4 regions of the Ensifer sp. 22460 genome follow, and region 4 is predicted to be linked to each of the others. Evidence: predicted binding sites of a transcription regulator. Region 4 holds the regulator's gene; each other region holds the start of a gene.
The links. The regulator LexA, encoded in region 4, represses DNA repair genes until DNA is damaged. The targets are predictions, from matches to a motif close to TGTTCNNNNTGTGTTCNG.
Positions count from the first base shown of each region.

Region 1: recA (recombinase RecA) is a predicted target of LexA. The motif match lies at 5,526-5,543, and genes of this name have one in related genera.
Region 2: ACTJKM_RS06160 (FG-GAP repeat protein) is a predicted target of LexA. The motif match lies at 6,141-6,158, and genes of this name have one in related genera.
Region 3: ACTJKM_RS28185 (DUF763 domain-containing protein) is a predicted target of LexA. The motif match lies at 5,009-5,026, and genes of this name have one in related genera.

Region 1 is NZ_JBQENZ010000008.1:86,034-93,838, reverse strand. It holds gene ACTJKM_RS12210 (SulP family inorganic anion transporter) at 1-1,387, shown strand, start outside; gene alaS (alanine--tRNA ligase) at 1,484-4,147, opposite strand; gene recA (recombinase RecA) at 4,376-5,467, opposite strand; gene ACTJKM_RS12195 (carbohydrate kinase family protein) at 5,789-6,736, shown strand; gene ACTJKM_RS12190 (pseudouridine-5'-phosphate glycosidase) at 6,768-7,697, shown strand; gene cckA (cell cycle histidine kinase CckA) at 7,797-7,805, opposite strand, start outside.
Region 2 is NZ_JBQENZ010000004.1:55,919-63,723, reverse strand. It holds gene mce (methylmalonyl-CoA epimerase) at 1-259, shown strand, start outside; gene ACTJKM_RS06185 (DUF1467 family protein) at 387-656, shown strand; gene proS (proline--tRNA ligase) at 1,389-2,717, shown strand; gene ACTJKM_RS06175 (lipoprotein-releasing ABC transporter permease subunit) at 2,737-4,047, shown strand; gene ACTJKM_RS06170 (ABC transporter ATP-binding protein) at 4,064-4,750, shown strand; gene ACTJKM_RS06165 (DUF5680 domain-containing protein) at 4,886-5,353, opposite strand; gene ACTJKM_RS06160 (FG-GAP repeat protein) at 5,433-6,005, opposite strand; gene dnaE (DNA polymerase III subunit alpha) at 6,420-7,805, shown strand, end outside.
Region 3 is NZ_JBQENZ010000028.1:19,990-27,794, forward strand. It holds gene ACTJKM_RS28165 (ABC transporter ATP-binding protein/permease) at 1-1,509, shown strand, start outside; gene ACTJKM_RS28170 (glutathione synthetase) at 1,612-2,652, shown strand; gene ACTJKM_RS28175 (NUDIX hydrolase) at 2,792-3,262, shown strand; gene ACTJKM_RS28180 (hypothetical protein) at 3,330-3,524, opposite strand; gene ACTJKM_RS28185 (DUF763 domain-containing protein) at 3,684-4,967, opposite strand; gene ACTJKM_RS28190 (hypothetical protein) at 5,220-5,420, shown strand; gene ACTJKM_RS28195 (copper resistance CopC/CopD family protein) at 6,113-7,720, opposite strand; gene ACTJKM_RS28200 (YcnI family copper-binding membrane protein) at 7,765-7,805, opposite strand, start outside.
Region 4 is NZ_JBQENZ010000008.1:243,032-250,836, forward strand. It holds gene ACTJKM_RS12885 (hypothetical protein) at 1-269, opposite strand, end outside; gene ACTJKM_RS12890 (hypothetical protein) at 593-889, shown strand; gene lexA (transcriptional repressor LexA) at 1,136-1,861, shown strand; gene ACTJKM_RS12900 (hypothetical protein) at 1,952-2,284, opposite strand; tRNA gene ACTJKM_RS12905 (tRNA-Cys) at 2,497-2,570, opposite strand; gene ACTJKM_RS12910 (thermonuclease family protein) at 2,723-3,445, opposite strand; gene ACTJKM_RS12915 (hypothetical protein) at 3,571-3,867, opposite strand; tRNA gene ACTJKM_RS12920 (tRNA-Asn) at 4,024-4,098, shown strand; gene ACTJKM_RS12925 (cryptochrome/photolyase family protein) at 4,195-5,643, shown strand; gene ACTJKM_RS12930 (SAM-dependent methyltransferase) at 5,737-6,990, shown strand; gene ACTJKM_RS12935 (SMR family transporter) at 7,071-7,442, shown strand; gene ACTJKM_RS12940 (SMR family transporter) at 7,429-7,755, shown strand; gene ACTJKM_RS12945 (SDR family NAD(P)-dependent oxidoreductase) at 7,743-7,805, opposite strand, start outside.

The sequences.
Region 1 (7,805 bases), 160 kb from region 4:
TCGCCACGGCGTCGACGGTCTCCTGCTGGCGACGATGATGGCCGGGGTGATGCTGATTGCTGCCGGCTATTTGCGGCTCGGCAAATACATCAAGTTCATTCCCTATCCCGTCACCGTTGGCTTTACCGCCGGCATCGCGGTGATCATCTTCGCAAGCCAGCTGCGCGATCTTCTCGGGATCACGCTTGAGGGCAATGAGCCCGGCCCCTTCCTCGACAAGATCACCGCCCTCGCTGCCGCGATCGACACGATCAACCCGCCGACCGTGGCAACCGCAGCACTGACGATTGCTGTTATCTTCGTCCTACGCAAGCTGAGGCCGCATTGGCCGGGCATGCTGATCGCGATCGCCGTCGCATCTGTCGCCGTCGCCCTGTTACACCTGCCGACCGAAACGATCGGCACCCGCTTTGGCGGCATCCCCGGCGGCCTGCCGAGGCCGGCGCTGCCGCCGTTATCCTTCGACCGGGTCGCTGCGGTCTTCCCGGATGCAGTTTCGTTCGCGCTGCTCGGAGCCATCGAATCCCTGCTTTCCGCCGTCGTCGCTGACGGCATGACCGGCCGGCGTCATCGCTCCAGCGTCGAACTGATCGGCCAGGGCATTGCCAACATCGGTTCGGCACTCTTCGGCGGCATCTGCGTCACCGGCACCATCGCACGCACGGCGACGAATGTGCGGGCCGGCGGCACCAGTCCGGTGTCGGGCATGCTGCACGCGGCTTTCCTTCTCGCTTTCATGCTGGTGGCTGCTCCACTTGCAAGCTATATCCCGCTTGCAGCCCTTGCCGGCATGCTTGCGGTCGTCGCCTGGAACATGGTCGAGAAGCCGGCCTTCATGGCGTTGTTGCGATCATCAGGCGGCGATGCCGTGGTGCTGCTCGCCACCTTTGCCATCGTCGTCTTTCGCGATCTGACCGAAGGTATCGTCGTCGGCTTCGCGCTTGGAGCCGTTCTCTTCATCGACCGTATGGCCAAGAGCATCGCCATCGGCAAAGCGAAGCGCCCAGGATCCAGCGCGGAAGAAAATGGCGCCGAGGAACATCCCGTTGCCGCCGACGACCCGGATACGGTGATCTATCACATTTCCGGCGTCTTCTTCTTCGGCTCCGCGGCAACTGTTGGCTCGGTGCTGGACCGGATTGCCGACCAGCGCCGCAACTTCATTCTTGATTGCAGCGACGTGCCTTTCATGGATTCAACCGCGGCTAACGTGATCGAAGGCACCGTCCGAAAGGCCGAACGGACCGGCGTGCGCTTCATCGTTACCGGCGCCTCGCACCAAGTCCGGCGCATGCTGGCGAGCCACGACGTGCACGAGCCACGTGTCGCAACGTTTGCGTCCATCGAACTTGCGCTCGACAACATCCGCGGTGCGACGAAAGAATAGAGAATTCAGAGCGATGCCGACGTTTTCTAACAATTTGAGGACATCGAACAAAAAAGGGCGCCGAAGTGGCGCCCTTCTAGTTTCTGTCTTTGACGGTTACCCGGCCAGTGCAACGGCCACGGCCTCGATGGCTTCGGCCGCCTTCTCACCATCCGGACCACCGGCCTGGGCCATGTCAGGACGTCCGCCGCCACCCTTGCCGCCGAGCGCGGCTGATGCGACGCGAACGAGGTCGACGGCGCTGAGCTTCGAGGTCAGATCGTCGGTGACGGCCACGACCGCACTCGCCTTGCCATCGCCGGACACGCCGACGAAAGCGACGACGCCAGAGCCGAGGCTCTTCTTGCCGTCATCGGCAAGGCTCTTCAGATCCTTGGGCTCGACGCCCGAGACGACCTTGCCGAGGAAACGAACGCCAGCGATGTCGCGGGCTGCGTCGGCGGAACCCGCCTCGCCGCCACCGCCGAGCGCCAGCTTCTTCTTGGCTTCGGTCAGTTCGCGTTCCAGCTTGCGGCGTTCGTCGAGCAGCGCCTCGACGCGGCCGAGCACGTCGCCCGGCTGAACCTTCAGCGTGTTGGCGAGTGTCTTCACGCGCTCGTCCTGCTCGTTGAGATAGGCGCGTGCGGCTTCGCCGGTCAGCGCCTCGATGCGGCGAACGCCGGCGCCGACTGCGCTTTCCGAAACGACACGGACGAGACCGATGTCACCGGTGGCCGACACGTGGGTACCGCCGCAAAGCTCGACGGAATAGGCGCGGTTGGCCTTGGAACCGTGAATGCCGCGGCCCATCGAGACGACGCGCACTTCGTCGCCATACTTCTCGCCAAAGAGTGCCATCGCGCCTTCGGCGATCGCATCGTCGACGCTCATCAGGCGCGTGGTCACCGGCGTGTTCTGCACGATGATCTCGTTGGCCATTTCCTCCACGATCTTCAGCTCTTCCGCCGTCATCGGCTTCGGATGCGAAACGTCGAAGCGCAGGCGTTCCGGGGCTACCAGCGAGCCCTTCTGGGCGACATGGGTGCCGAGCACTTCGCGCAGCGCCTCATGCAGCAGGTGGGTTGCCGAGTGGTTGGCGCGCAGGCGCGAGCGGCGCGCATGGTCGACGTCGAGCTGCGCGGCGTCGCCGGTCTTCACCGTACCTTCAGCAACGGTCGCGAAATGAACGAAGAGCCCCTCGCCGCGCTTCTGCGTGTCGGTCACGACAAGCTTGCCGGTTTCGGTGGTGATCGTGCCGGTGTCGCCCATCTGGCCGCCCGATTCGCCGTAGAACGGCGTCTGGTTGAGCACCACCTGGACCGTGTCGCCCTTGGCTGCCGAAGCGACGACGGCGCCGTCGCGCACGATCGCCTGGATCACGCCTTCGGCGGTCTCGGTGTCATAGCCGAGGAAGTCGGTGGCGCCGTGCTTTTCCTTGAGCTCGAACCAGATCGTCTCGGTCGCCGCTTCGCCCGAGCCGGCCCAGTTGGCGCGGGCTTCGGCCTTCTGGCGCTCCATGGCGACAGAGAAGGCGTCGGTATCGACGGTGATGCCCTTGGCGCGCAGGGCGTCCTGGGTCAGGTCGAGCGGGAAGCCGTAGGTGTCGTAGAGCTTGAAGGCGGTTTCGCCGTTGAACTGGTCGCCTTCCGAGAGATCGGCAGATGCGTCCGAAAGCAAGTTCAGACCGCGCTCCAGCGTCTTGCGGAAGCGGGTTTCCTCAAGCTTCAGCGTCTCGGAGATCAGCGCTTCTGCGCGCATCAGTTCCGGATAGGCGCGGCCCATCTGGCCGACCAGCGCCGGCAAGAGCTTCCACATCAACGGATCCCGGGCACCGAGCAATTGCGCGTGGCGCATGGCGCGGCGCATGATGCGGCGCAGCACGTAACCGCGGCCCTCGTTCGACGGCAGCACGCCGTCGGCAATCAGGAAAGCGGACGAACGCAGATGGTCGGCAATGACACGATGGCTGGCGCGCTGGTCGCCCTCGGCCTTGACGCCGGTTGCTTCCTCGGAAGCTGCGATCAGGGCGCGGAAAAGGTCGATGTCGTAGTTGTCGTGCTGGCCCTGCAGCACCGCTGCCAGGCGCTCGAGGCCCATGCCGGTGTCGATCGACGGACGCGGCAGGTTGACCCGCTCTTCCTTGGTGATCTGCTCGTACTGCATGAAGACGAGGTTCCAGATCTCGATGAAACGGTCACCGTCCTCGTCGGCCGAGCCGGGCGGTCCACCCCAGATATGGTCGCCATGGTCGTAGAAGATTTCCGAGCATGGGCCGCAGGGCCCGGTATCGCCCATGGCCCAGAAGTTGTCGCTCGTCGGAATGCGGATGATGCGGTCGTCGGAGAAGCCGGCGATCTTCTTCCAGAGATCGAAGGCTTCGTCGTCGGTGTGGTAGACCGTGACCAGCAGGCGCTTGGCGTCGAGGCCGTATTCCCTAGTGATCAGGTTCCAGGCAAGCTCGATGGCGTTCTCCTTGAAGTAATCGCCAAAGGAGAAGTTGCCGAGCATTTCGAAGAAGGTGTGATGGCGCGCGGTGTAGCCGACATTGTCGAGGTCGTTGTGCTTGCCGCCGGCGCGCACGCATTTCTGCGCGGTCACGGCCGTCGAATAGGGACGCTGTTCCAGGCCGGTGAAGACGTTCTTGAACTGCACCATGCCGGCATTGGTGAACATCAATGTCGGGTCGTTGCGCGGCACCAACGGGCTCGACGACACGACCTCATGACCGTTCCTGCGGAAATAGTCGAGAAAGGTCGACCGGATTTCATTCACGCCGCTCATCTTGCGTCCTATTCTAAAGCACCGATTCCGGCCCGGATCCGGCATCTGCCGCGCCACTAAGCCATTGTCCTTAAACCCCGTGGCCATCCATGATGGCCGCGCCCTCCAACGCCCTCGGTCGCCGGAACCAAAGGCTTTTATCGTTCACGTATCATACTGTCCAGACGGCAGCAAAAAACCGGCCGTCATAGGACGACCGGTTCTCCGGAAGCTTCAGTTCCTGGTGTTTCACGCCTCGGCGGCGTCGTCGCTGCCGTCGTCGGGTTCCGGGCCGCCGTTTTCGAGGAACCGGTCGGCGATCAGGCCGGCGTTCTGGCGCAGCGCCGTCTCGATCTCACGCGCCAGGTCCGGGTTGTCGCGCAGGAACGTCTTGGCGTTCTCGCGGCCCTGGCCGAGGCGCTGGCTGTTATAGGAGAACCAGGCACCGGATTTCTCGACGATGCCGGCCTTGACGCCGAGATCGACGAGTTCGCCGGTCTTGGAAACGCCTTCGCCATACATGATGTCGAACTCGACCTGCTTGAAGGGCGGCGCCATCTTGTTCTTGACGACCTTGACACGGGTCTGGTTGCCGACGACCTCTTCGCGCTCCTTGACCGAACCGATGCGGCGGATGTCGAGGCGGACCGAGGCGTAGAACTTCAGCGCGTTGCCGCCGGTGGTGGTTTCCGGCGAACCGAACATGACGCCGATCTTCATGCGGATCTGGTTGATGAAGATGACCATGCAGTTCGACTTGGAGATCGACGCGGTCAGCTTGCGCAGCGCCTGGCTCATCAGGCGTGCCTGCATGCCCGGCAGGCTGTCGCCCATTTCGCCTTCGATTTCGGCGCGCGGCACAAGCGCTGCGACGGAGTCGACGACGAGAACGTCGATCGCACCGGAGCGCACCAGCGTGTCGGTGATCTCAAGCGCCTGCTCGCCGGTGTCCGGCTGCGAGATCAGGAGGTTTTCGAGATCGACACCGAGCTTGCGCGCATAGATCGGATCGAGCGCGTGTTCGGCGTCGACGAAGGCGCAGATGCCGCCCTTCTTCTGTGCTTCGGCGATCGTCTGCAGCGCCAGCGTCGTCTTACCCGAGCTTTCCGGGCCGTAAATTTCAACGATGCGGCCCTTCGGCAGGCCGCCGATGCCGAGCGCGATGTCGAGGCTGAGAGAACCCGTCGAGACGGTTTCGATCTCGATGATGCTGTCCTTCCCACCGAGCTTCATGATCGATCCCTTGCCGAACGACCGTTCGATCTGGGAAAGTGCCGCTTCAAGTGCCTTGCTTTTATCCACCGATTTGTCCTCTACGAGCCGCAAAGAGTTTTGTGCCATTTGGTCCACCTTTAGGTTATTGAAGCTACCGAGGCAATGAAGCCGCCGCAGGAGTTTTTGTACATGTTTTGTTCCGTATTTGCAAGAGCAGGACAATATATTGAAAAACAATGATTATCTTGGTTTCGTTCTTTTCATGTTCACGGGATTGAAACCATAGGTTCTCAAATGCGCGCAGTACGTCTTCAAACCTGCCCCTCAGGGCTTGGCCGATTCGCCTGAGACGAAGAGATCGGGCGCATGGGTCCTTGGAATTTGGACCTCGGCCATTGCAGAAAGCCAACAGATATTTCGGCCGATGGGCCAAGCAGAGGAACATTCATGACGGAAGCTGAAATCGCCGTCTTCGGCGGAGCGCATATCGACAGGCGCGGCCGCATATCGGGGACGACCGCACCGGGTTCCAGCAATCCCGGCACCTGGTTCGAAGAGGCTGGCGGTGGCGGCTTCAACGCGGCCCGCAACCTTGCGCGCCTTGGCCATGGCGTGCGCATGATCAGCACTCGCGGCGGCGATGCCGCCGGCGAGATGGTGACGGCGGCGGCGGCCGCAGCAGGGGTCATCGACAGCCCCCTCACCTTTCTCGATCGCCAGACGCCGAGCTACACCGCGATCCTTGAAAACGACGGCAATCTGGTGATCGCGCTCGCCGACATGGAACTCTACCGGCTGTTCTCGCCGCGACAATTGCAACGCCGGGCGCTCCGCGATGTCGTCGCCACGAGCAGGCTCGTGCTGACGGACGCCAACCTGCCGGAGGAAACGATCGCCGCGCTGGTCCAGTCGGCCGCGGGCAACGGGCGCCTCGTCGCCGGCATTGCCGTTTCGCCCGCCAAGGTCATCCGCTACCGGCCGTGCCTCCCCCATCTCTCCTTCCTGTTCATGAATGAATCCGAGGCACGGGCGCTGACCGGCAAGGACGCGGCCGAGGCGGAAGCATGGCCGGCGCTTTTGAGAAGCGCGGGCCTCAATGGCGGCGTGGTCACACGCGGCGGCCGCGCGGTCGTCGCCTTCGATGGCGACAGCATCTGCGTTGCCGTTCCGCCGGCGCTCCCGGCACTGGCCGACGTGACCGGCGCCGGTGATGCGCTTGCCTCCGGCTTCCTCTCCGCGCGCCTCGCCGGCTGCAATCTGACCGAGTGCCTGCGGCACGGCATCGCAGCCGCCGGAATCACATTGCGCTCTCCCTTGGCCGCATCCGAAGAGATGTCCGCGGCCAATCTCGAACAGGCGCTGGCTCTTGTGCCCACGCCCCAAATGCTGTCATGACAATTGCCAGCAGAACTCCCAAGGAAAGACCATGACCAAACCCGCTTCTCCCTCCCTGCCGATGGCATATTCCGACGAGGTCGCAGCCGCCAAGGCGCGTGGCGCGCCGATCGTGGCGCTGGAATCGACCATCATCACCCATGGCATGCCCTATCCCGGCAATCTGAACATGGCCCGCAGCGTCGAAGCGATCATCCGCGAACAGGGTGCCGTGCCGGCAACGATCGCCGTCATCCATGGCGTGCTGCATATCGGCCTTGATGACGCCAAGCTCGAGGAGTTGGCGAAGACGGAAGGTGCGATGAAGGTCTCGCGCGCCGACCTCGCCTTCGCGATCGCCGAGCGCCGCACGGGCGCAACCACCGTCGCCGCGACGATGATTGCGGCTGCCCGCGCCGGCATCCGCGTCTTTGCGACCGGCGGCATCGGTGGCGTGCACCGCGGCGCCGAACTCACCTTCGACGTCTCCGCCGACCTCGACGAACTTGCCCGCACCGGCGTCATCGTCGTCTGCGCCGGCGCCAAGGCGATCCTCGACATTCCGAAGACGCTCGAAGTGCTCGAAACCCGCGGTGTCCCCGTCGTCACCTATGACAGCGAAGTCTTCCCGGCCTTCTGGTCGCGCGACAGCGGCCTCAAGAGCCCGCTGATGCTGAACAGCCCGGCGGCGATCGCCAACTTCCAGAACATGCGCGAACTGCTCGGCGTCGACGGCGGCATGCTGGTAGCCAATCCGGTGCCGGAGGAAAGCGAAATCCCGCGCGAAGAGATGGAAATCTACATCGCCCGCGCGCTCGACAATGCCGAGAGCGATGAGATCACCGGCAAGGCCGTCACGCCTTACCTGCTCGACAATCTCTTCCACATGACCGAAGGCCGCAGCCTCGAGACCAACATCGCGCTGGTCGAGAACAATGCGCGCCTTGCCGGCGAGATCGCGGTCGCGCTCAACGCCAAGTAATTCCGATAGGATACCAGACGAAAAAGCCCGGCACGCAAGCGCCGGGCTTTTTCATGTCCGGCTTCCACCGGCTGATGATTTCAGTGTCAGACCGCTGATCTAGGAGTC
Region 2 (7,805 bases), on a different contig from region 4:
GAACACCAAGGTCGAGCTATTGGAGCCGATCGGCGAGACCTCGCCGATCGCCGCTTTCCTGGCGAAGAACCCTTCGGGCGGAATGCATCACATCTGCTACGAGGTGGACAATATCCTCGCCGCACGCGACGCGCTGCGTGCGGCCGGAGCTCGCGTTCTGGGGGACGGCGAGCCGAAAATCGGTGCGCATGGCAAGCCGGTGCTTTTCCTGCACCCCAAGGATTTCCAGGGTACGCTGATCGAACTCGAAGAGGTGTGACAGTTGACCGCGCGATGCGCGTTTGTCTGATCGGGCCGGCGGCGCTATAAGGCGGACAGAATGTCGCGGATGTCGCGGCGAAACGGCCTGCGGTCGTTGCGTCGATCGCCTTCACCGGGAGCCGGAAATGCCACTGTTTTCAACTTTTGCTATTTACTTCATCATCTGGTGGATCACGCTGTTTGCCGTGCTTCCCTTGGGAGTGCGCACGCAAGCGGAGGAAAACAGCGTCGTCCCGGGAAGCGTCGAAAGCGCGCCGGCCAAGTTCAATGCGAAACGGGTCGTGCTTTTGACCACGGCGATCGCGGCTGTCATCCAGCTCGCCTGGTACATCGTCTCCGTCAAACTTGGCTACGGGATCGATTCCATTCCGCGGTTTTACCCGAAATTCTATTGAGAATATCGGCAAGGCGGATGGGCTGAGCCGAACCGCAAGGCTGCCGGGTGCTTGATTTCTGCGTCATGATGACGCCGCGCGCGATGCTGTGGGTGGAACCAGCGCAATTGCAGGGTTGACCGCCGCCGAATTGACATAGTTCAATTTTTACATCTGCTTCGTGCTCGCGACGGGGCGAGAAAAGCAAAAAAAAACAAGGCTAAAAGCCTTGTTTTTCAAGTTTCGCGTGATCCTAATCCGTTTCCGGCGGCAGCGACGAAGCGCGCCTAAGATCTTATCCTCCCAAGACTTGACCGCGAAAGTCGGCAAGAATTTAGTCTTCATGCCTGTTTTGTGAGCCGAAATTAGCCCAAACATTAAGCTGTGTCATCCTGTTTTTTTGCATTTTTGCTACAGTTGGGTAAAATATTCCCGTTGACAACTCCTGTCGTAATCTTGTTACTAGCGTGCTCTTTTGACGCAGGCTTTTCCGGTCTTTCCCCTCAAAATCAGTGGCTCCGATCTTTCCGGCGATGGCCTGAGAGTAGGGTTTTCTTCCGCCTGCGAAGCAGCTATGAACGCAAGGCTCATAAAGGTTCACGTTGGCTTTGCTGGCGATGGATAATGGAGAGCTCGACCCCGAGAAGCAACGGTCGCCCTTGCCAGTCTACCGGCGAAGAAGGCACCCGAGCTCAACGTCATTTCGCCCGAATCCGCCGATAGTGCGACGTTCATCAAGTTCTGGAACCCGTCATGCGCCTGTCCCGCTTTTTCATGCCCATCCTGAAGGAAAATCCTAAGGAAGCGGAAATCGTTTCCCACCGCCTCATGCTCCGTACCGGCATGATCCGGCAGCAGTCCTCGGGCATCTATACCTGGCTGCCACTGGGCAAGCGGGTTCTCGACAAGGTCAATGCGATCATCCGCGAAGAGCAGAACCGCTCAGGCGCGATCGAACTCTTGATGCCGACTCTGCAGTCCGCAGAGCTCTGGCAGGAAAGCGGTCGCTACGATGCCTATGGCAAGGAGATGCTGCGCATCAAGGATCGCCAGGACCGTCCGATGCTTTACGGCCCGACGAACGAGGAAATGATCACGGACGTCTTCCGGTCCTACGTGAAGTCCTATCGTGACCTGCCGCTCAACCTCTACCATATCCAGCTGAAGTTCCGCGACGAGATCCGTCCGCGTTTCGGCACCATGCGTTCGCGCGAGTTCCTGATGAAGGACGCCTATTCCTTCGATCTCGATCGCGAGGGGGCAGAACACGCCTATAACCGCATGTTCGCGGCCTACCTGCGCACGTTTGCGCGCATGGGTCTTCGCGCCATTCCGATGCGTGCCGACACCGGCCCGATCGGCGGCAACCTCAGCCACGAATTCATCATCCTCGCCGACACCGGCGAATCCGAGGTCTACTGCCACAAGGACTTCCTCGGCTTCGATATTCCGGGCGAAGAAACCAACTTCGAGGACGTCGCCGGCCTGAAGGCGATCTTCGACAAGTGGACCTCGCGTTACGCCGCGACATCGGAAATGCACGACGAGGCCGCCTTCAATGCGGTTGCCGAAGGCGACCGCCTGTCGGCCCGCGGCATCGAGGTCGGCCACATCTTCTACTTCGGCACCAAGTATTCCGAAGCCATGGGCGCCAAGGTTCTCGGCCCCGACGGCAAGGAGCATGCCGTGCACATGGGCTCCTACGGCATCGGCCCGACCCGCCTCGTGCCGGCAATCATCGAAGCGTCGCATGACGACAACGGCATCATCTGGCCGAAGTCGATCTCGCCGTTCGATGGCGTCATCATCAACATGAAAGCGGGCGATGCCGCTTGCGACGGCGCCTGCGAGACGCTCTACTCCGAACTCGGCAAGGCGGGATTCGACGCACTGCTCGACGACACGGACGACCGCGCCGGTGCAAAGTTCGCGACTGCGGACCTGATCGGGGTCCCGGTCCAGATCATCGTCGGCCCGCGTTCGATCGCCAACGGCGAAGTCGAGGTCAAGGATCGCAAGACCGGCGAGCGCGAGACCATGACCGTCGAAGCTGCGATCAACAAGCTGATCGCAACGAAGTGAAGAGGCGAGGGAAGGCAGGATGACCGCCGTGACTGAAGATCAGGTGCAGGCCGCAACGCAGCCTGAAAAGTCCTCCAGCCGTCCCTTTTCCGCCTTTGAGCGCATGGTGGCGTGGCGCTACCTGCGTTCCAGGCGCAAGGAAGCCTTCATTTCGGTTATCGCCGGCTTCTCCTTCATCGGCATCATGCTCGGCGTCGCGACGTTGATCATCGTCATGGCCGTGATGAACGGGTTCCGCACCGAGCTGATCTCGCGCATTCTCGGCATCAACGGTCACATGATCGTCCAGCCGATCGACGGGCCGCTCAACAACTATGCGGAGCTGGCGACCAAGTTCTCGGGCGTCAAGGGCGTCACCATGGCAATCCCGTTGGTCGAGGGCCAGGTTCTGGCGCAAGGCATCGGCGATAGTTCTACTGGTGCGCTGGTGCGCGGCATCCGCGCCGACGATCTCGGCAAGATGAAGTCGGTTTCCGACCATATCCAGTCCGGCGACATGGTCGGCTTTGCCTCCGGCTCCGGTGTCGCGATCGGCTCACGCATGGCCGAGCAACTCGGCATTCGCGTCGGCGGAACAATCACGCTGACCTCGCCCAATGGCGACGTGACGCCCCTTGGCATGAATCCGCGCGTCAAGGCCTACACCGTCTCGGCGATCTACGAGATCGGCATGTCGGAATACGACTCGACGATCATCTTCATGCCGCTCGAAGAGGCGCAGCTCTTCTTCAACGCGGAGGGGCTTGCGCAGTCGATCGAGATCTTCGTCGAGCATCCTGATGTCGTCGACGAACTGCGCCGGCCGATCGAGGATGCCGCGGGCCGACAGATCTTCATTACTGACTGGCGCGACCGCAACAAGACCTTCTTCTCGGCGCTCGAAGTCGAGCGCAACGTCATGTTCATGATCCTGACGCTGATCGTGCTCGTCGCCGCGCTGAACATCATTTCCGGCCTGATCATGCTGGTGAAGGACAAGGGCAGCGACATCGCGATCCTCAGAACGATGGGCGCGACCTCCGGCTCGGTGATGCGTATCTTCTTCATGACGGGTGCCGCGATCGGCGCGGCGGGAACGGTCGCCGGCGTGGCGCTCGGCGTCGTCGTCTGCCTCAACATCGAATCCATTCGGCAGTTCTTCTCCTGGATCTCTGGAACCACACTTTTCAGCCCAGAGCTCTATTTCCTGAGCCAGCTTCCGGCCGACATGAATGCCGATGAGACCGCGCTCGTCATCGTCATGGCACTCACCCTTTCTTTCCTCGCCACAATCTTCCCGGCCTGGCGTGCTTCGCGCCTCGATCCGGTGCAGGCCCTGCGTTACGAATGACAAGGACATCAACTGAATGAATGCGCGCGTGGCACTGCAGCTTTCCGGCGTCGAGCGACACTACGGGGAAGGCGAAACGTTCCTGTCCATCCTCAAGGGTGCGGATTTTACCCTGAGAAGTGGCGAGACGGTTGCGCTGGTTGCGCCTTCGGGAACCGGCAAGTCGACGCTTCTGCATGTCGCCGGACTGCTGGAGCGCCCGGATGGCGGCGAAGTGCTGGTCAACGGCGTCTCCTGTGGTGGCCTCAACGACGATCGGCGCACGGCGATCCGCCGCAACGAGATCGGCTTCGTCTACCAGTTTCACCATCTGCTTCCCGAGTTCTCGGCACTTGAGAACATCATGATGCCACAGCTGATCGCCGGCTTGCCCAAGGCTGAGGCCGCCGATAGGGCAAGGGCGCTGCTCGACTACATGCGCATCGGTCACCGTGCCGATCATCGCCCGACGGAGCTCTCCGGCGGCGAGCAGCAGCGCGTCGCGATCGCGCGCGCCGTCGCCAACGCGCCGCTCGTGCTTCTTGCGGACGAGCCGACAGGCAATCTCGATCCGGAAACCGCCGGTTATGTCTTTGAAGCGCTGGAGGCGCTCGCGCGCCAGTCGGGCCTCGCGGCCTTGATCGCCACGCACAATCATGAACTCGCCGGGCTGATGGATCGGCGCGTGACGATCGAGGACGGCAAGGTCGTCGAGATGAACTGATGGCGCCGGCCGCGCGGGCGCGTTGATCGCCCAGCGCCGTTGCCTCCAACTGTCTTTGGCCAGCGCGGAAGAAACGTCTCACAGTTCAGTCCCAGACCGCCCTGGGCGCGGCGTGCGCGTCTTCTGGCGTCGCTCCTAACGCCGGATCAGGCCGCCGCGGTAGTCGAGTTCGTAAGCTTCCTCGCCATCGACGAAGATGACCTCGCGGCCGGAAAAATGTTCGGTGTCGCCGCGGCTGCTATCGATGTAGTAGCCATGCGCATGCCGAAACTCCATGCCGCCGAGGAAGTGCCGCTTCTCACGATACATCGCCTGTAGGGCAGCCTTGATGACCAGACCTGCCTTCTCTCCAGTTGTGAGCTCGGGGCGCATAATCCGGCCGAAGTAGTTCATCGCCCAGCGCGGTTCGCCATCCTGCCAGACTGTTTCCTGTCCTGCAAAATCGGTTCCGCCGAAATAGCTGTCGAGATAGCGCCAACTGCCCGTTTCGTAGCCGATGTCATGGGAGCCTTGGCGAGAGGAAGGCCGCGGCTCGCCGCCGCCGACATAGGTTTTCGATTTGGCTTCGACGATAAAGTCCTTCAGTTGTTCGAGCGCGGCCATGTGGGTTCCTCATATGTTCTGGCCGAGGATGCCGTGGTCCGTGTTGGTTGTAAAGAACAAATAGAGAACAATCACCTGATTACTGAACGCCGCAAGCCTTCTGGCCGCGATCGTCGTTCCAGTCCTTGAGCAGGACGAGTTCGCCCTTGGTGGCTATGGCCTTGTCGTTGGATTTGCCCTTGCCTGTCAGAACGTTGAGGTCGCACTTCAACGTGTTGTCTAGATCGAGTGTATCGTAGGATGAGTAGGTATAGCCGGCGACCACGAACTCGAAATTGCGGTAGGCGACCGTCAGTTTCTGTTCCCAGCGGTCACGTCCGATGGAATCGTTGTGGCTGGAGATGAGCAAAGAACCGCTCGGCAGCGCCTCGACCCACGGCGCCTGTCCGGCAAAGTCAAAGTCGCCCCAAATCTTGTTCGGGATCGCCGCCTTCAGCTCAAGAGCGCCATTCTCACCGGTCAGATAGAGATAGACACCGTTGTCATCGTCGCTTCCATCTGCGGGGCGCACGATCAGGGCGAGGTCCGCGTCACCGTCCTTGTTCCAGTCGCCGGTCGCCGCGGAGACGATGCGGGCAGGGTCGATCGTTTCGGCCGCGGAGGCGACGGCCGGAACCAGAAACAGCAATGGCAGAATCAGACGTGCATGCATGTCGGAACGCTCCGCTTGGTTGTTCCTCTTGATATGCGGGCGCGGCGCTTTCCTCAAGCGGCTTCCTGGCAGTTAACCTGCATTCGACTGCCGTGTTAACCATCGTCAACAGAACGTCTGTGCTCGGCTTGACGCGTGAACAAAAATAGAACAAAGTAAAAACATAACGGAAAAGGAGCCATGTTATGACTGATTTTGTTCGTGACCTCGCCGCCTTCGCTTCGATGAGCCTGTTCATCGCAAGCATCTCTTTCATCGCGCTCGGCCTCTGAGGAGCGTCGATATTTCCTCTCAAGCACCTCCCGAAATGCGCCCCCTGGATTGAATAAGGGGGACGACGTGTCAGGTGAAACTGGACATGTCGGGTGATAAACGGGATATCCTGCCGACCAGACAGGAATCAGGGTGCGAATAATGGCAGACGACGGCAAAGCAGCATCGAGCGAGGCGCTTGGTTCGGACCCGCAGTTTGTGCATCTGCGCGTCCACTCGGCCTTCTCCCTGCTCGAAGGTGCGCTGCCGCTGAAGAAGGTCATCGGCAAGGCGGTTGCCGATAATCAGCCGGCGATCGGGATCGCCGACACCAACAATCTCTTTGCCGCGCTCGAGTTTTCGCAGAAAGCAGCCGACGACGGACTGCAACCGATTACCGGCTGCCAGCTTTCCATCGACATGGAAGACGAGGCGGATGGCGAACGGCGCGGCCACGCGCAACATCTCGCGAAGCTGCCCGCGATCGTCCTGATCGCCGCGACCGATGATGGTTACACCCGGCTCGTGGATCTGGTGAGCCGTGCCTATCTCAGCGGCGAGGGCAGCCAGGCGACTCGGATCACGCGCTCCTGGCTTGCCGAAAACGGTACGGACGGATTGATCGCGCTGACCGGTGCGTCGGGCGGCCCGGTGGACCTGGCCCTGAAGGCGGGCTCGACGGCACTGGCCGAAGCGCGTCTCGAGGCGCTGCATGATCTCTTCGGCGACCGGCTCTATATCGAGCTGCAGCGGCACGGCGGATTTGACCGCCGCCATGAGAGCCGGATTATCGACCTTGCATACAAGTTCGACATTCCGCTGGTTGCCACCAACGAAGCCTTCTTTCCGTCACCGTCCGACTATGACGCCCATGACGCCCTGATGGCGGTCGCGCACAACGCCATGGTTTCGGACGACAGCCGCTTCCGCCTGACGCCGGACCACTACCTCAAGAGCCGCAAGGAGATGGCTGCGCTTTTTGCCGATCTGCCGGAGGCGCTGGAAAACACTGTCGAGATCGCACGGCGCTGCTCTTTCATGCTGAAGACCCGCGGACCGATCCTGCCGCGCTTTACCGGCGCCACCGCAGATCCGGAAGAGGCGGAGCGCGCCGAGGCGGACGAACTGCGCCGCCAGGCGGAGGAGGGGCTCGAAGAGCGTCTCGCCAGGCTCGGCATGGCGCCCGGCTATAGCGAAGAGGAGTATCGCGAGCGCCTGGCCTTCGAACTCGGCGTTATCGAGCGCATGAAGTTCCCCGGCTACTTCCTGATCGTTGCCGACTTCATCAAATGGGCGAAGCAGCACGATATTCCCGTTGGGCCGGGCCGTGGTTCGGGTGCAGGGTCGCTCGTTGCCTATGCGCTGACGATCACCGACGTCGATCCGATGCGCTTCTCGCTGCTGTTCGAGCGCTTCCTCAATCCCGAGCGCGTCTCGATGCCCGACTTCGACATCGACTTCTGCCAGGACCGGCGCGAAGAGGTGATCCGCTACGTGCAGCGCAAGTATGGTCGCGAGCAGGTGGCGCAGATCATCACCTTCGGTTCG
Region 3 (7,805 bases), on a different contig from region 4:
TTCAACCAGGCGCTGCTCGATTCCAACCATACCCATTTCCACCTTCAGCAGAACGGATTTGGCGCCGCGACCGAAGGCGAGAGCTCGTCGCCCGACAACATCGACCAGAGGGTACAGGAAGCCATAAAGGGCATGACAGGAGGTGCCATCGGTCTTGGCGTGGGCATCGCCGGCGTCGTGCTGTCGCTTGGCTTCGTCGGGAGCAAACTGATCGAAACATCGAGCCCCGTCAGGGGGCTTGATCTGCTCGGCAGCTACGGCAGCGCCTGCCTGATGTTTCTGGCGATCGCGATCTACGTGCCGCTCAATACGTTCATCGCAGCCAAACTCGGCAGTGTCCTGCAGGGCCTGTCCACACGCATTCAATCGGCCGAGGGCAGCTATCGCAGCGAATTGAACCAATTGTTGCACCGTAGTTTTCATGTTGCGGTCATCAAGGGCGAACCGGCGCAGAAGGCCATCAACGGGCGCCGATATCGCGAGATCGACCACACCTGGACGAGGCTCAACCGCGTGACCGCCGGCTACATGGGCTTCGAGCTGGTGCATAATTTCCTCGGCTCACGCATCGTTGCCTATGCGCCAGGGCTACTCCCCTACGTCGACAAAACGATCAGCCTGCAGGACTATGTCACCGGCGCCGAGCTGGCGACGGCTCTGATCAACGAATGCTCGTGGTTCATCCATGCGATGCCCGACATCGCGACGCTCAGGGCGAATGCACACCGGATCACCGAGCTTGCCCAAGCAATAGAAGCGGTGCAGCAGCCGCAGGATTACTATGCTCGCAGCGGCCCCTCGGTGTTCGAGTACAAGACCCAGGACACCGCGCGCGGACTTACGATCCAAGCGGTCGAGCTCATGCATGCCGGCGATGACCAGGCTTTCCTGACCGCTGACGAACTGAATTTCCTTCCCGGAGAGTGGACCTTGGTGGTCGGTGAATCTGGAAGCGGCAAGACTTCGCTTCTGAAGGCAATCAACGGTCTGTGGGCACACGGACGCGGCACGATCACGACGCCGGAGAACGTGCGAAGCCTCTACGCTGCCCAGGACGTCAAGCTCCAGGGTGTTTGCCTGAAGGATCTCGTCTGCCTGCCGGATGAGGCTGACGCCCATGACGTCGCCTCTGTCGTATCGGCGTTGGAGGAAGCCGGGCTCGAAGAAATTACGGAAGGGCTTTCGAGCGATGGTCGCGATGGGCAGAACTGGGACAAGCTTCTGTCGGGAGGCGAGAAGCAGAAACTGGTCCTTGCGAGAATCCTGCTATTAAGGCCAGGCCTGCTCTTCCTCGACGAGGCGACAAGCGCCCTTGATAGCGACGCGGTTCGGGCGTTCCATCAATCGATCAAGGGCCATTGCCCGGAGGCGACGGTGATCGCCGTTATGCACGACACCTCGTCGATCCAGTCAGAAAGCGGGGTCGATTTCTTCGATAGCGTGCTCACCATCGACAACGGCATCGCGACGAAAACGCCAATTACCGACTGGCGCGATACGCAGGAGTAGCTGCCACCGGCGGCCCGCCCTATTTCTTGGGTCATGTGCCGCGCATTCATTTTGTGACGCGGCGTGAACAGCGATCAAATTCCCCCGAAGCTAGGAGCCCCAATGCGTATTGCCCTCCTTGTCAACGCACTCGAAACCGAAGCGCCGGCCTATACGACGACCGCATTGGCGCTTGCCGCGCTCTCTCGCGGACACGAGGTTCTTTACGTCACGCCTGGTGATTTTATCCTGCGCCCTGACGATACACTGATGATACGGGCGGCCGGTTTCGTCGGCACGCGACCGAAGAAGCCCGAGACGCTCTTGCGAGCACTTACGGACGCCGACAAAACCATCGTCAACGTCGAAGAAGTGGACGTTCTGCTGCTTCGCAACGATCCGTCGGAGGACGCCGAAAACCGACCCTGGGCATCTCACGCCGGGGCGAATTTCGGCCGTCTCGCCGCGGAGCGCGGTACGATCGTTGTCAACGATCCCTGCGGCTTGGCATTGGCCCAGGACAAGCTCTACTTCCAGGATTTCCCGGTGACCGTTCGCCCGACAACCTTGATCTCCAAGGACATCGATGAAATCCGTACGTTCATTGACAGCCACTCCGAGGGGGTGATCATCAAACCGTTGCAGGGTTCTGGCGGTCGAAACGTCTTCCGGGTGGGTACCAGCACGGAGGGCAATCTTACCCAAATTGTCGAGGCTGTCGGCGTCGTCGGCTATCTTATCGTGCAGAGCTACCTTCCGAAGGCGTCGGACGGCGATACGCGGTTGTTCCTGATGAACGGACGACCGCTGCACAGGGGCGACGTCTATGCTGCGTTCAGACGCGTGCCGCCCAAGGGAGACGTCCGCTCCAACATCCACGCAAGCGGCACTCCAAAGCCGGCCAACGTTACGAAGGAGATGCTGGCGATCGCCGAGACGCTACGGCCGAAGCTCGTTGAAGACGGCATGTTCCTGGTCGGCCTTGATATCGTCGGCGACAAGCTTCTCGAGATCAACGTATTCACGCCTGGCGGCCTCCAGACCATTCGCGAACTCCACGACATCGATTTCTGCGATGAGATCCTGGACTCGCTGGAAAACAAGGTGGACATCAAAAAGACCTATCGGGGATCACTCAGCAATCGGATCCTGTCGACGCTTTGAATTGGCGGCCCAATCCGTCGCGCGCTCCACTTTCGCGCAATGTGTTGACGGAACAGAACCGCCGATCCGGATGTTACTGTCCGCGAGTGGCAGGCAGAGCCCGTTTGCCGCATAGGGCGACAAAGGAGATAGCGTTTCTGTGAATTTTCTACACCAGATTGTCTCTGACGTGCAGTTGATGCTTCGCCGGCCGCCGCGCATGCAGTACGCGGCCTTGTGTTATCGCTTTCGCAAAGACAACACACTGGAGATCCTTCTCATTACCAGCCGGGACACCGGACGCTGGGTCATTCCCAAGGGCTGGCCGATGAAAGGAAAGCGCGCGCATGAGGTGGCTGCGAGAGAAGCCTTTGAAGAGGCTGGCGTGAAGGGCACCTGCCAGAGGTTTCCTTTCGGCCACTACTTCTACAAGAAGAGGCTGGACCATGGGCTCAAGATCTCCTGCAGGGTTCAACTCCACCCCCTGGAAGTCACGCGCATGCGCGGGAAATTCCCCGAGAAGGGAGAGCGAAAGCTCGCCTGGTTCGACTATCGGGAAGCGGCGAAGCGTGTCGCTGAGCCTTCGCTGCGCGACCGGATACTCCGTTTCGGACAGCAACGCGTTCCCTAGAGCCCCGCGCGTTTGGTTTCCAGAGCATCTTTCCGCTTCAAGTGATTCCACTTGAATGCGGGATGCTCTAGTGGACGCTGGCGACCTTGACGGCGTGGGCGAAATCCTCCGCCACCAGCTCACTGATCGCGATCAACACCTCCTCCACCGAAAACCCGGAGTCGATCGTCTCGCGGATCAAAAGCTGGAGGTCAAGTTCAACGACGTCCCGGCAATCCTCGAGCCGTTCCTCAGATACCGTGATGCTCTGCAGTTCTTCCATCGCGAGACTCCTCTTGACGTGGATTCTGCTGGTTCGCCCTCGCAAGCTTGTTCGCACGACCTTCCAACCCTTGGGAGGAGGTTTGAGTTCCGGCGAGAACTCCTCGAAGAGATCAAAGAAAGAGATTCGCTGCAACGCCTTGCGGTCGCATTGAGCCGCCTACCGGTCGCGGTTGCCTTGACGGCGTGACCGCCCTGCATCTCTCGACGGTTCTTCCGGCCCTTCCCAGCCAAAGACGCTGCGACCGCCGAACTCTTGCGATTGTCGAAACTCGCCGGCCACGATCTCCTTGAGATCCGGGCCGGTCACGTATCTCTCGAACTGGCGAGCCTGATCGTCGAGGCGCTTGAGAACCTGCATCTCTTCGTCACGACCGAGCTTCGCTTTCGACACGGCGGACTTCATCACCCGGATCGTCTCGTCGTAGACTTTCAGTGGAACCGGGAACGGGTGGCGATCCTTGCCGCCGTGGGCGAGCGAGAAGCGCGCCGGATCGGCGAACCGGCATGGCGCACCGTGCACCACTTCGGCCACCATCGCCAGCGCCTTGACGGTCCGCGCCCCAACGCCCGGCACCAGCAGGAGATGCTCGAAATCCTCTGGGCCACGGTCGGCGGCCGCAGCGAGCGTGGCATGCAGGCGTTTCATATTGACGTCTTCTTCGCGCACGTCGTGATGTTCAGGCATAATCAGATGCGGCAGCATTGGCTGCGCGCTTTGCTTGGTCACCCGCCTTGGCTCGATGGCTGCGACCTCCCGGACGATCCGATCCGGCCCCAGCGAAGCCAGAAGATCGAGCTGGCTATTGCGCGAGGCCGCGGCGCGGCGGTCGGCAAGGTTGACGATCTCGCCCTGCCGCGCGCCTTCGATCGCCGTGTGGGGCGAATCCACGAAGCTGGTGATCCCCTCCGAAAGCCAATGGTAGCGCCGGGCCTGCCGCTTTTCGCCGTTCATGCCCTGTTGCACGATGACCCATTTGCCGTCGTCGGTGACGATAAAACCGTGCAGGTAAAGGTCGAAGCCGTCTTGAACTGCTGCACTGTCGACCTTTGCGACGAGGCGGCTGGTTGTCGCCAGGCCACTTCCATCGAGGCCCACGCGCTCGCCAATTGCAATCAGCTCGCCGGGGGTCTCCCGGGAATTCCGCCCTCGACCGCCACAGACATGAATACCGAGTTCGCCTGACAGAGGCGACAAACCACGCTTCAGGGCGCCGATGACGCTGGTGGTGATGCCGGAAGAGTGCCAGTCCATGCCCATGACGCATCCGAAAGACTGAAACCAGAACGGATGTGCCAACCGCCGAAGAAACTCGTCTCGACCATATTCGATGACGATCGCCTGGGTGATGATCGCACCAAGTTTCGTCATGCGCTCGCCAAGCCACCGGGGAACCCGGCCACCGTGAAGCGGAAGATCTGCACTGCCTGCTCTCTGGACCATCCGGCTCTTATACACCGGCAGATGGTGCAGTCACACAGGAAAGTTCTCTAAACGTTCTCATTTGCGCCGGCAGTCGGCGAGACCACGGTCGCAAGCCGAATGGTCATGACGAGACCTTGCCCCCATGAAGGTTCGACTTCGCCAGCTTGAGTAAAACCTCAGCGCCACGACCTACACTACCTTTGCGCTTAAGATAGGGTTCAGCAATCGGCGATATGCTCCGCACCAAATGGCATTTGAACAGGTTGCAGAATGAGTGAGTTCCAAAACAGAGCTGTTCGATTGATGGTTGCCTCCTTAGGCGATGCTTCGACCAGCGATATCTCCGTACGTCGCACGAACGTTCTGACGACTGCGCTGGAACTCTATGTTGTTGCCTTGGGGGGATCGCACGAGCAGCTTGAGACCGCCATCGCGAAAAAGGAAAGCGACGCGCCGAGACGTATTTGGTAATCGGCGATCTGATGATGGAGATTAAGCCACATTCACGACATCGACGTCACGCAGGCAGCGCACAATGCTCTCGACAGCGGCTTCCGTGAAAGGACTTCCGCCTAAACTCCGCCCCTCCCGGTCGGCTTCCCGCTTCTCCGGCACCGCGTAGCAATGGTCAGCTAGAAGCGGGCGGCCAGGAAGTTCAATTGGACGTTCAGCCAATACCGGGCCTGTCTGGTCGCGGATTGAACCTCATGCCCAAACTCCTGGGTGTAGCGGCCTTCACACATCGTCGTGTCGACCACCCACAATCCGCCCGCGTAAATCGCCATCAGCAGGAAACCGCGCATGGCGGAGCAGAATGAACATTCGATATTTCTAAATTATTAATGCGGGACGTGATCCGCGATTTATGTCGAGCGGACCGCCTCCGGTCGGCTACCGCCCACGCCCGCGTCCAAAAAAAGAGCCTCCACTAGCCAAGCAGAGGCCAGAGTCAGGCTTGCGATTGGCCGCTGCAGCGGGGACTGCGACGTCGGCGCAACCGCAATCGGAAAAGGCTGACAGAGGCTTCATCCGAAGGCAATGAACCTAAACGGTCTATTGGATAACCAGCCAGGGCTAGACGGAACACCTCCACGGCAGTAGCGATTGAACGCCCACAGGCGATCCGCTGGCGTGCGCGCGAGATTGTGCGGCGGCCTCCGCGCTCACGGCCCAATGATGATTTGATCGCTCAGCGTTACCTTCTCGAAGTCATTGATCAGAACATCGGCACGTACCTGCCAGGTGCCCGCCAGCGGTATGTTCACGCGCTCGATCCGCCAATCTGCGTCGCCGCTCCGCGCTGCCGCACGTTTGAACGGCTCGATGCCGGAATCAGGCTTGGATAGGACGAGCGTCACCTCCTTGGCGGCAAGCGGTTCGACTTCGCCCGTGGCGAGGTTGATCGATACGTCGACCTCGCCCACCCGTCCGGGCAAGACCTCAACGAGGACCATCGCCTTGTCCGTGTGGATGTGAACGCTTGCAGGCCGAACCGCCAGAGCTAAGAGCACGCGCGACGGCGGCGTGAAGCGCCAGCAAGAAACGGCGCCGAAGATCAGGACGACGATCAGTGTTTCCGCGGCGATCGAGCGGACCAGCCGCTTCGCCGAAGCCCGCTCGCCAGCCATTACCGGTTTCGTCAGGCGCCAGCGATTTGCAAGCGCCAACAGAAACAGTCCGAACAGCAACGCCATCTTGACCATGAGCACCTGGCCATAGGCAGTTTCCAGCAGCGCTTGCGGCTTCTCCACCTGCACAAAGGCCAAGATGAAACCCGCCACGATAAGAACAACGAGCACGTAAGGGACGAACGCCGAGAACCGGCCGAGCGCCTGAAGAGCCATCGGGTCTTCGCGCCGCAACGCGAGGCCCAGGGGAGCGAGCGCTCCAACCCAGAGACTTATCGTGGCGACGTGCAGGAAGACCGCCGGACGCATCAGCCATTGCGGCTCGGCTGTCGATGCATGGCCGCTCAGCGACAAGGCGACGGATGACGCGATCAGCGCGACGAGAGATGACAGTCGAGCAGACCGACCCTTCGCCGGCAGAGCGATGGCGGCCACACAAAAGGCAGCGAAGGCGGCAATGGCCGTACCGCCGAAGCTGGTTGCCATCGCCGTGGACCAAACGACCGGCTCGACAATTTGCGTCACGGAAACGCCCAGTGCATCGAGCCCCTGAAAACCCACAGCGGCAAGTGCGCCGAGAAGCCCTATACCGAGCGCTGCTGCAACGACTTTGCACCCTGATCGCGAGCCAAAGAGCAGCCAGTGGCGCGAAAACACACCGCCGACGCCGATGAACAGCCCCACGTAAAGCGCGAGCTTCGATAGGAGGAGACCGGCGCGCACGGCCCAGTCGATCTCGTCTTCGTTCATGAACGGAGCGGTGCTGGCCGCGCCGACAGAAAAGACGACCGATCCACCGATCGGATGCCCGTCGGTAGAGGTCACGCGCCAGCTGAGCACATGTGTGCCGTGCCCAAGATCGGATGGCGCCGCGATCACGACCACTCGATCCTTCAGGTCGAACCGCTCGAGCGGGATCGCTGTTCCATCCGGTCTGACGAGCTTTAAGGACAACGGCGAAACCGGCTCGCTGAAGGTCAGCACGTAGACCGATGGCGCGGTGCCGACGACCGCGCCATCCTGCGGTTCACTTGTGTTGAGCGATGCGTGGGCGAAGGTCGCGGCGGCATGCATGAGGATCCCGCAGAGCGCGATCACCACCAGCCTCGCAAGACGAGTGAAGCTCGATGATACCAGCATCATGCGTGATCTCCGGTCACTTGGCCCTCGCCCCCACGTTGCGCTGCTCAGTGCCCGCTTTTCTTTTCAAGCAGCTTGATGCCGGGCG
Region 4 (7,805 bases):
TCATACTCCCGCTGCGGCTCGATCGATTTCCAGTCGGCATTGCCGATCGAAAGAAACGCCAGGTTCGCCGATCCTCTCGGATAGAAGCCGATTCGAAGGATCATTCCGCCGTCGTAGCTCGTCGCCGCATAGCACGAGCCGCCCAAGGACGGATCGGAGCCCACCGTCCAGGCATTGACCTCTTTCCAGATATTCGAACGCCCTTCTTCAGCTGAGGCCGCTCCGGCCGCCACCAACAGACCGAGAACCGCCAACGACAATCTACGCATGCAACCACCCCATTTTTCCCGCAAAGTTATCGTTTTTTTACAACCTGTCGAGACGGTGCGACATCTTCACAACACGGATTTGTGCACGCCGGCAGCGAGGCCGCGACTTGGCGCAACCCAAGCGATTGCGGCAAGGACGGCGCGCCAGGCTGAGGCGGCTTTGCCGCTGTGTGCCCCTGGCGCAAAACGGCCACAGCCTGCACTCAAAGAGCTGTTGAACACATGACAGTGATCGCCAAGCTTGCTGGACTTCGGAACGAAAGCGCGGTTCACATCGTTAACCGCCCCGTAGTCCCACCCTTGCATCAAAGTGGACGATCACCGTGCTTGCCGCCCTGCTTCTCGCTTCGATAGTCGCATCGCCCAATATGCCTGACGTCAAGCTCAGCGCCGCCACGGTGGACGAACTTCAGACCGATTTCGAGAGCGCCGTGCCGTGCCATCAGATCGATGGACGCAAGGTGTGGAAGGGTGCGATCGCGTTCTACATCCAGTCGTTCGTCTATGATGGCGACAGGCCGGTCGCGACCGATGCGGCGGACGCCGTACTTCCAGAAGACAACAGCGCCGAGACGGTGAAGGAATTCGAAGACGCCTGCGCCGCCACGCAGCCGGCCTAGCCTCTTTGCACGAAAACGCTCGCGATTCGTTCGAATCGCCGTGCCGTCGCGCAATGCGCTACGCCGCCGCCCTCCGTTTGGGCACGATCATCGCCCAAACCCGCTCTGCTCCCGTAAAAGTGACCAATCGACACGCACAGACGCGCCAATTGTCTGAATTCACGGAATTTTAGGCACTTGCGGAACACATATGGAACAGATAGTGTCTGTTCTTGATTTGTTTCACGCCTCTGGGAGCGACGTGCCATGCTGACCCGCAAGCAACAGGAATTGCTTCTCTTCATTCACGAACGCATGAAGGAGTCAGGCGTCCCACCATCATTCGATGAAATGAAGGATGCGCTCGACCTGGCGTCGAAGTCCGGCATTCACCGTCTGATCACGGCACTCGAAGAACGCGGGTTCATTCGCCGTCTGCCGAACCGAGCCCGCGCGCTCGAGGTCATCAAGCTTCCGGAGGCTTACGCATCCAGCCAGCAGCAGCCCCGCCGCGGCTTCTCGCCCAGCGTGATCGAGGGCAGCCTCGGCAAGGCGCCAGCGGCCGCTCCTGCCGCACCGCCGAAGCCCACGCCCGTGGCCGACAACACATCGGTTTCCGTGCCGGTCATGGGCCGCATCGCTGCCGGTGTGCCGATCTCGGCCATCCAGAACAACACGCACGACATTACCGTTCCGCTCGACATGATCGGCAACGGCGAACACTACGCTCTCGAAGTCAAGGGCGACTCGATGATCGAAGCCGGCATCTTCGACGGCGACACCGTGATCATCCGCAATGGCAATACGGCCAATCCCGGCGATATCATCGTGGCGCTCGTGGATGATGAGGAAGCGACGCTGAAGCGCTTCCGGCGCAAGGGCGCATCGATCGCGCTCGAAGCCGCGAACCCTGCCTACGAAACGCGGATTTTTGGGCCCGATCGGGTGAAGATCCAGGGCAAGCTCGTCGGGCTGATGCGCCGCTACCACTGATTCCGAGGTAAATCTGGCATCCGACCGAGCCTCGCCACCGCTTGCGGTGGCGAGGCTCTGTTTATTGATGGCGACCTGAAGGCGCGCCTCTTATTCGTGGATGGTGTACTCGCCGAGCTCGCAGAGGTCCTGCATGTCTTCGGTCGTATCGAGGTCGGAGCCTTCTTCGAACTCGAAGCGCATGTCGTACTTGCAGACCTCCCGGCCGTCGGCGATGGTGATCTCCATGTCTTCTCCGGGGTTCAGCACCTGCCGGCCGAAAACATCGTCTTCCCACTCATTGACACCCACAGGCGACGTATAGAAGTTCGTCAGCACTGCGTTGGTGTTGTTCTTCAGCTTGAAAACCAGATCCTCCGCCCGCGCCTCGAATGTGGTCGCAGCGAAGAGGGCCAAGGCCGTCAGGACAAGTTTCGTCTTCATATATGCCATTGCCTCCGTTTTGATGATGACGGACGCTACCGATGCGGCTGATGTCAGCGGAGTCATCGTTCCCCCTCTACCGATTTCACCGAAGCGATAAGATCCAACGGATAGCTAATGGACGTGGCTTGCGCGGGCGTGGGGAGGCAACCATGCAATCGCTCTGCCCCGAGGCAGAACGTCTATCCACACTAAAATGAGGTGAGAGTTTTTGGAGGCCTCGCCCGGAATTGAACCGGGGTACAAGGATTTGCAGTCCTCTGCGTCACCACTCCGCCACGAGGCCTCACAGCTCGGATAACCGAGCGTTGGCGCGGATTTAGAATGATTGCAGAAAAACCGCAAGAGGCATTTTCCGAAAAACGCGCCGTCGATTTGTAAGACGGATACTTTCCACAGAGCGATCGCGAACCTCCGCCGATCGCATCTGGGGTGGCCTCAACACCAGGGCGTCGCGTGTCCTGTCCACGGCCGCACCAGTCCCTCGGATACGAGCACACGCCCGATAGACTGGTCGCCGCGGGTGACCAGCCGCAGCTTTTCACCGGCCTTGGCATCCTGACGGCCGCTCGCCGTTTCCAGCCTGAAGTCACCCGCATTCAACAATTCGCGCAGGCGCTGCTTGGCATAGAAGCCGCGCGAACGTTCCTTGTCGCAGCTTGCCTGGCGAATACGCGGCGCATCGACGTCTGCCACGCGGATCGTTTCGCCGTGGTACAGGAAGGTGGCGCCGTCGATCACGCAGTTGTCGTTGCGAATCCCGCAGAAATAAAACTGATCCGTGCGAACGGATGCCGTCTTCACTTCCTCATTGGGCCGCACCACGGGTGTCGGCGCCTTGGCGCCGACGTCGACGGACGGCACCGGAGCGGCGAGGGCAACTCTTGTCATCGGATTCGGCTTCTGCTTCTCCGCCTGCTGCGCGGGACGCGCGTCCGATTTCTGCGCGACACGAACGGGCTTCGGCCTCGACTCGTGTCGGGACGTGAACGCGACCACGTCCGATACCACCGGCCAATGCTGCAGTTCGGCGCGATGATCGTAAGCGACCACGCCGCCGACAGTGAGTGCGGCGGCCAGATACCACGGCGCCATACCGCCTTGTTTGCCCCTGCTCCGACCGGAATTCCGGCTTCGACGTTTCGTAGTGGCTTTGGCCATGCGTCCCCATCCTGATTCGCGACTGCATTATGCGTTTGATGGGTTGCCGAAAAGTTTTCGGCGGCCTCCCTCAACAAAGGGTTCAGCCGCTTCGGGGCGGGTGCTTTGACCGCAATAGCTCCGGTTCACGAGCCGTTCGAAGAATCGGCTCGTCCGCGCCAGCGCGCCCACCAAACAGCCAGGCGACGCCGGCGACGGCGGACGGATGGGATATCGTGCGAAAGCACGATGAGGCCCAGCGGTATCATCCAGAAGCCGAGCACCGGCAGAAAGCCAAGAAAACCAAAGAACACCAGAAGCGAGCCCAACAGGATACGCAGCAGTGGCGATTCCGGCAGCGTGATGCGCCACTTCCCGAGCACGATCTGACGCGTCTGCGGATCAATCCCGAAATGCGGCTGCTTCCTGTTTTTATTCATCATTCCCTATCCGGCATCTTTTCCCACAATTGGGGACTTCTCCACAGCCTCGCAACCGAACTTGTCATTTTTTTTGAAAAAACCGCTTGGCAAATCGGAAAAGCATGCGTATTAGCAGCCTCACTTCTGAAGCGCACAGCGAAACAGCGGCGCGGATGATCCCTGGTAGCTCAGCGGTAGAGCATTCGACTGTTAATCGACAGGTCGCCGGTTCGAATCCGGCCCGGGGAGCCAGTTTCAAAAAGAGCCATTTGCAGAAAATGCGAATGGCTCTTTTTCATTTTGCACCTAAGTTCCCCCGGTGATCAATCCCAGTCCTAGACGGCACCTATGACAAACGCGGCGCCCATCATCGTCTGGTTCCGCAAGGACCTGCGCCTTGGCGACAACAGGGCCCTTGCGGCTGCGGCCAATGAGGCTGCCGTCATTCCGCTCTATATCCGGGAGCCGAACGAAAGCGGCAACGGTCCGCTGGGCACGGCGCAGCAATGGTGGCTGCACCATTCGCTGGAAGCGTTAGGGGCTCGACTGGGCCGGATCGGCTCGCGACTCATTCTCCGCTCCGGCGACCCACTGGACGTCCTCAGCGAAGTGTCGCGCCTATCGGGAGCGAAGCGTGTCCATTGGAATCGCCGCTACGACCCGTGTAGCATTGCCACCGATACGGCCCTGAAGAAAGCACTCGCAGCTCAGGGCATCGCGGCCGAGAGCTTTGCCGGGCAATTGCTGCACGAGCCCATGCGCTTGTTGACGACGACCGGTGGGCCCTATCGCGTGTTCACGCCTTTCTGGCGCGCGCTCGAAGCGAAGGTTGAGCCGGCTCCACCGATCGACGAGCCGCAAAAGATCGCGACGCCGGAAAGCTGGCCCCCTTCAGAACAGCTTGACGCGTGGTCGCTTCTGCCAACGAAACCGAACTGGGCAGCGACGTTCAGCGAAATATGGGCGCCGGGGGAAAAAGGCGCGACCACTCGCCTCGACGAATTTATCGACGAAAAGCTTGCAGACTACAAAGTGCGCCGGGACCGTCCAGAGGCTGACGGCACATCCCTGCTCTCTCCCCACCTCGCCTTCGGAGAAATCTCGCCGGCGCAGGTCTGGCACGCGACGCAGGGAATCGAGACCGATGGCGGTGAAGGTGTTGCCACCTTTCGCAAGGAGATCGCCTGGCGCGAATTCTCCTACCATCTGTTGTTTCACTATCCCGAACTCCCGCGTCGCAATCTCGATCGCCGGTTCGATCGTTTCCGCTGGCTGGACCATGACGGCGATTTTTCCCGCTGGACCAAGGGCTTGACCGGTTTCCCGATCGTCGACGCCGGCATGCGACAGCTCTGGCGGCATGGCTACATGCACAATCGCGTGCGCATGATCGCCGCCTCGTTCCTCATCAAGGACCTGCTGATCGACTGGCGGAAAGGCGAGCAATGGTTTCGCGACACCCTCGTGGATGCGGATCCGGCCAACAACGCCGCAAGCTGGCAATGGGTCGCGGGGTCGGGCGCGGATGCGGCGCCGTTCTTCCGGATCTTCAATCCTGTTCTCCAGGGCGAAAAGTTCGACCCGGATGGAGCCTATGTGAAGCGATTCGTCCCGGAACTTGGTCGGCTGGAGCCACGCTACATCCATCGCCCCTTTGCGGCTCCGGCTGCCGTGCTTTCGGGCGCCGGCATCGAGCTTGGCGCAACCTATCCAAAGCCGATCGTCGACCACGCCCTTGCGCGGGATCGGGCGCTTGCAGCGTTCCGCGAGATCACAAGCCCGCCGAGAGAACCGTAACGGATACAGGCCCCCGGTAGAAATCCATGGTTGGCGTCTCGGGCGATTGCCGCTAGGCTCACCTTACGGATGCAACAGCTGAGGGGGTGGTGTATGCGTGAGCTGGAAGCAAGTCTCGCCGCGTTCAACGGCGCACAGGAGCTTTCCGCCGAGAATCTCTCGATGGTCCTGCGGGATTTCCCATTGAAGGCACGCATGGTGCTCAGCGCGCTCGTGCATCTTCAGGCCGGGACATTGATGCTCACGGTGCCGGATGGCCGCAAACTGGTGATGAGGGGCAAGAGAGCGGGCCCAAGCGCGATCCTCACCTTGAACAACTGGAACCTGCCGCAACGCGCCGTGACAGGCGGCACGATCGGGGCGGCCGAAAGCTATATCGACGGCGACTGGGACAGTCCCGATGTCGGCGCTTTTCTCGAGCTCTTCCTCGTCAATGCCGAGATCGGCAAGCACTTCCCGAACCGGGCGCGTGGCCTGCTTCATCTTGTCGAAAAGTTCCTGCACTGGCGCAACGCGAATACGAAAACCGGCGCACGCCGCAACATCTCAGCTCACTACGACCTCGGCAACGCCTTCTACAGCGAATGGCTGGATCCGAGCATGACCTATTCGTCCGCACTCTACGCCACCGGCGCCAACGACCTTCGCTCCGCGCAGGCGGCCAAATATCGCGCACTGGCGGAAGCCACCAACCTGCGCGCTGGCGACCACGTGCTGGAGATCGGCTGCGGCTGGGGCGGCTTTGCGGAATTTGCAGCGAGCGAGATAGGCTGCAAGGTGACCGGGTTGACGATCAGCCGCGAGCAACTGGCCTTCGCCCGCGAACGCATCCACCGGGCCGGCCTTGCCGACCGCGTCGAACTGAAATTCCAGGACTACCGCGAGGAAAGAGGCACCTATGACCGCATCGTCTCGATCGAAATGTTCGAGGCGGTCGGCGAAAAGTTCTGGGCGACCTATTTCTCGCAGCTCAAGCAATGCCTGAAGCCCGGCGGCAAGGCCGGCCTGCAGATCATCACCATCAAGCCCGAAGCCTATGAGGAGTACCGCTCCAATCCGGACTTCATCCAGAAATACGTTTTCCCGGGCGGAATGCTGCCTACGCGCGAACATCTCATCGACCTTGGCCGCCATGTCGGCCTGCGCATGATCAACGATTTCGGCTTCGGCATCGATTACGCCCGGACACTCGGCGAATGGCGCGAGCGCTTCTGGTCGGTCTGGAACAGGATCGAGCCGTTGGGCTTCGACTTGCGCTTCAAGCGGCTGTGGGAGTTCTATTTCTATTACTGCGAAGCCGGCTTTCGCGCCCGCAACATCGACGTCCGCCAGATCGTCTTCGAATAGGAACGCGCATGGCGCGTCTTTACCGCGTCACGCGTAGCGCTTAAGAGGCGGTCGTTCCAATTCTCTTTTGAAGGTTCCGCATGCGCCTTGCATGGTTTTTCCTCGCGCTCGCCATCGCGACCGAAGTGGTGGGCCTGACGGTGATGAAAGCCGCCTCTTCGAGCGGCTCTTATCTCGGCCACATCGTCATGTATGTCTCGATCGCGCTTTCCTACATCTTCCTGGCCAAGGCCGTGAAGACGATCTCCGTTGGTGTCGCCTATGCGATATGGGAAGGTTCTGGCGTCGCAATCATCACGCTGGTTTCCGTCTTCGTCTTCGGCCATGTGTTGACCGGACGCGAAATGCTGGGGCTTTCGATGGCGATCGTCGGCATATTGCTCGTCAATGCCGGCGAGCGCCACGACGAGGACGAAGCCGCGGTGGAAGGTGCAGCCAATGAGCGCGCCTAGCATCTACTTCGCCTTGGCCGTGATGGCAGGCATCCTCGATGTCGCCGCCAACCTCGCCTCGACGAAATCGGAAGGGTTTGCCCGCCGCGGCTGGGGCGCCCTCTCCATCCTGCTGGTGCTTGCCGCCTTCGCGCTGCTTGCCGAGGCGATCAAGGGCATGGAACTCGCTATCGCCTATGCCGTGCTTGGCGCGACCGGGATCTTCGGAACGGCCATCTGCGGACGGCTGCTCTTCGGACAGAAACTGAAGCCGATCGGCTGGGTCGGGCTTGGCCTCATCTTCGGCGCCGTGCTGGTGCTTCACACGGCCTGACGCCGACGCTCGCCGGAGCCGGCGTGCTTCTTCGCTTCTCTTGCCTCGGT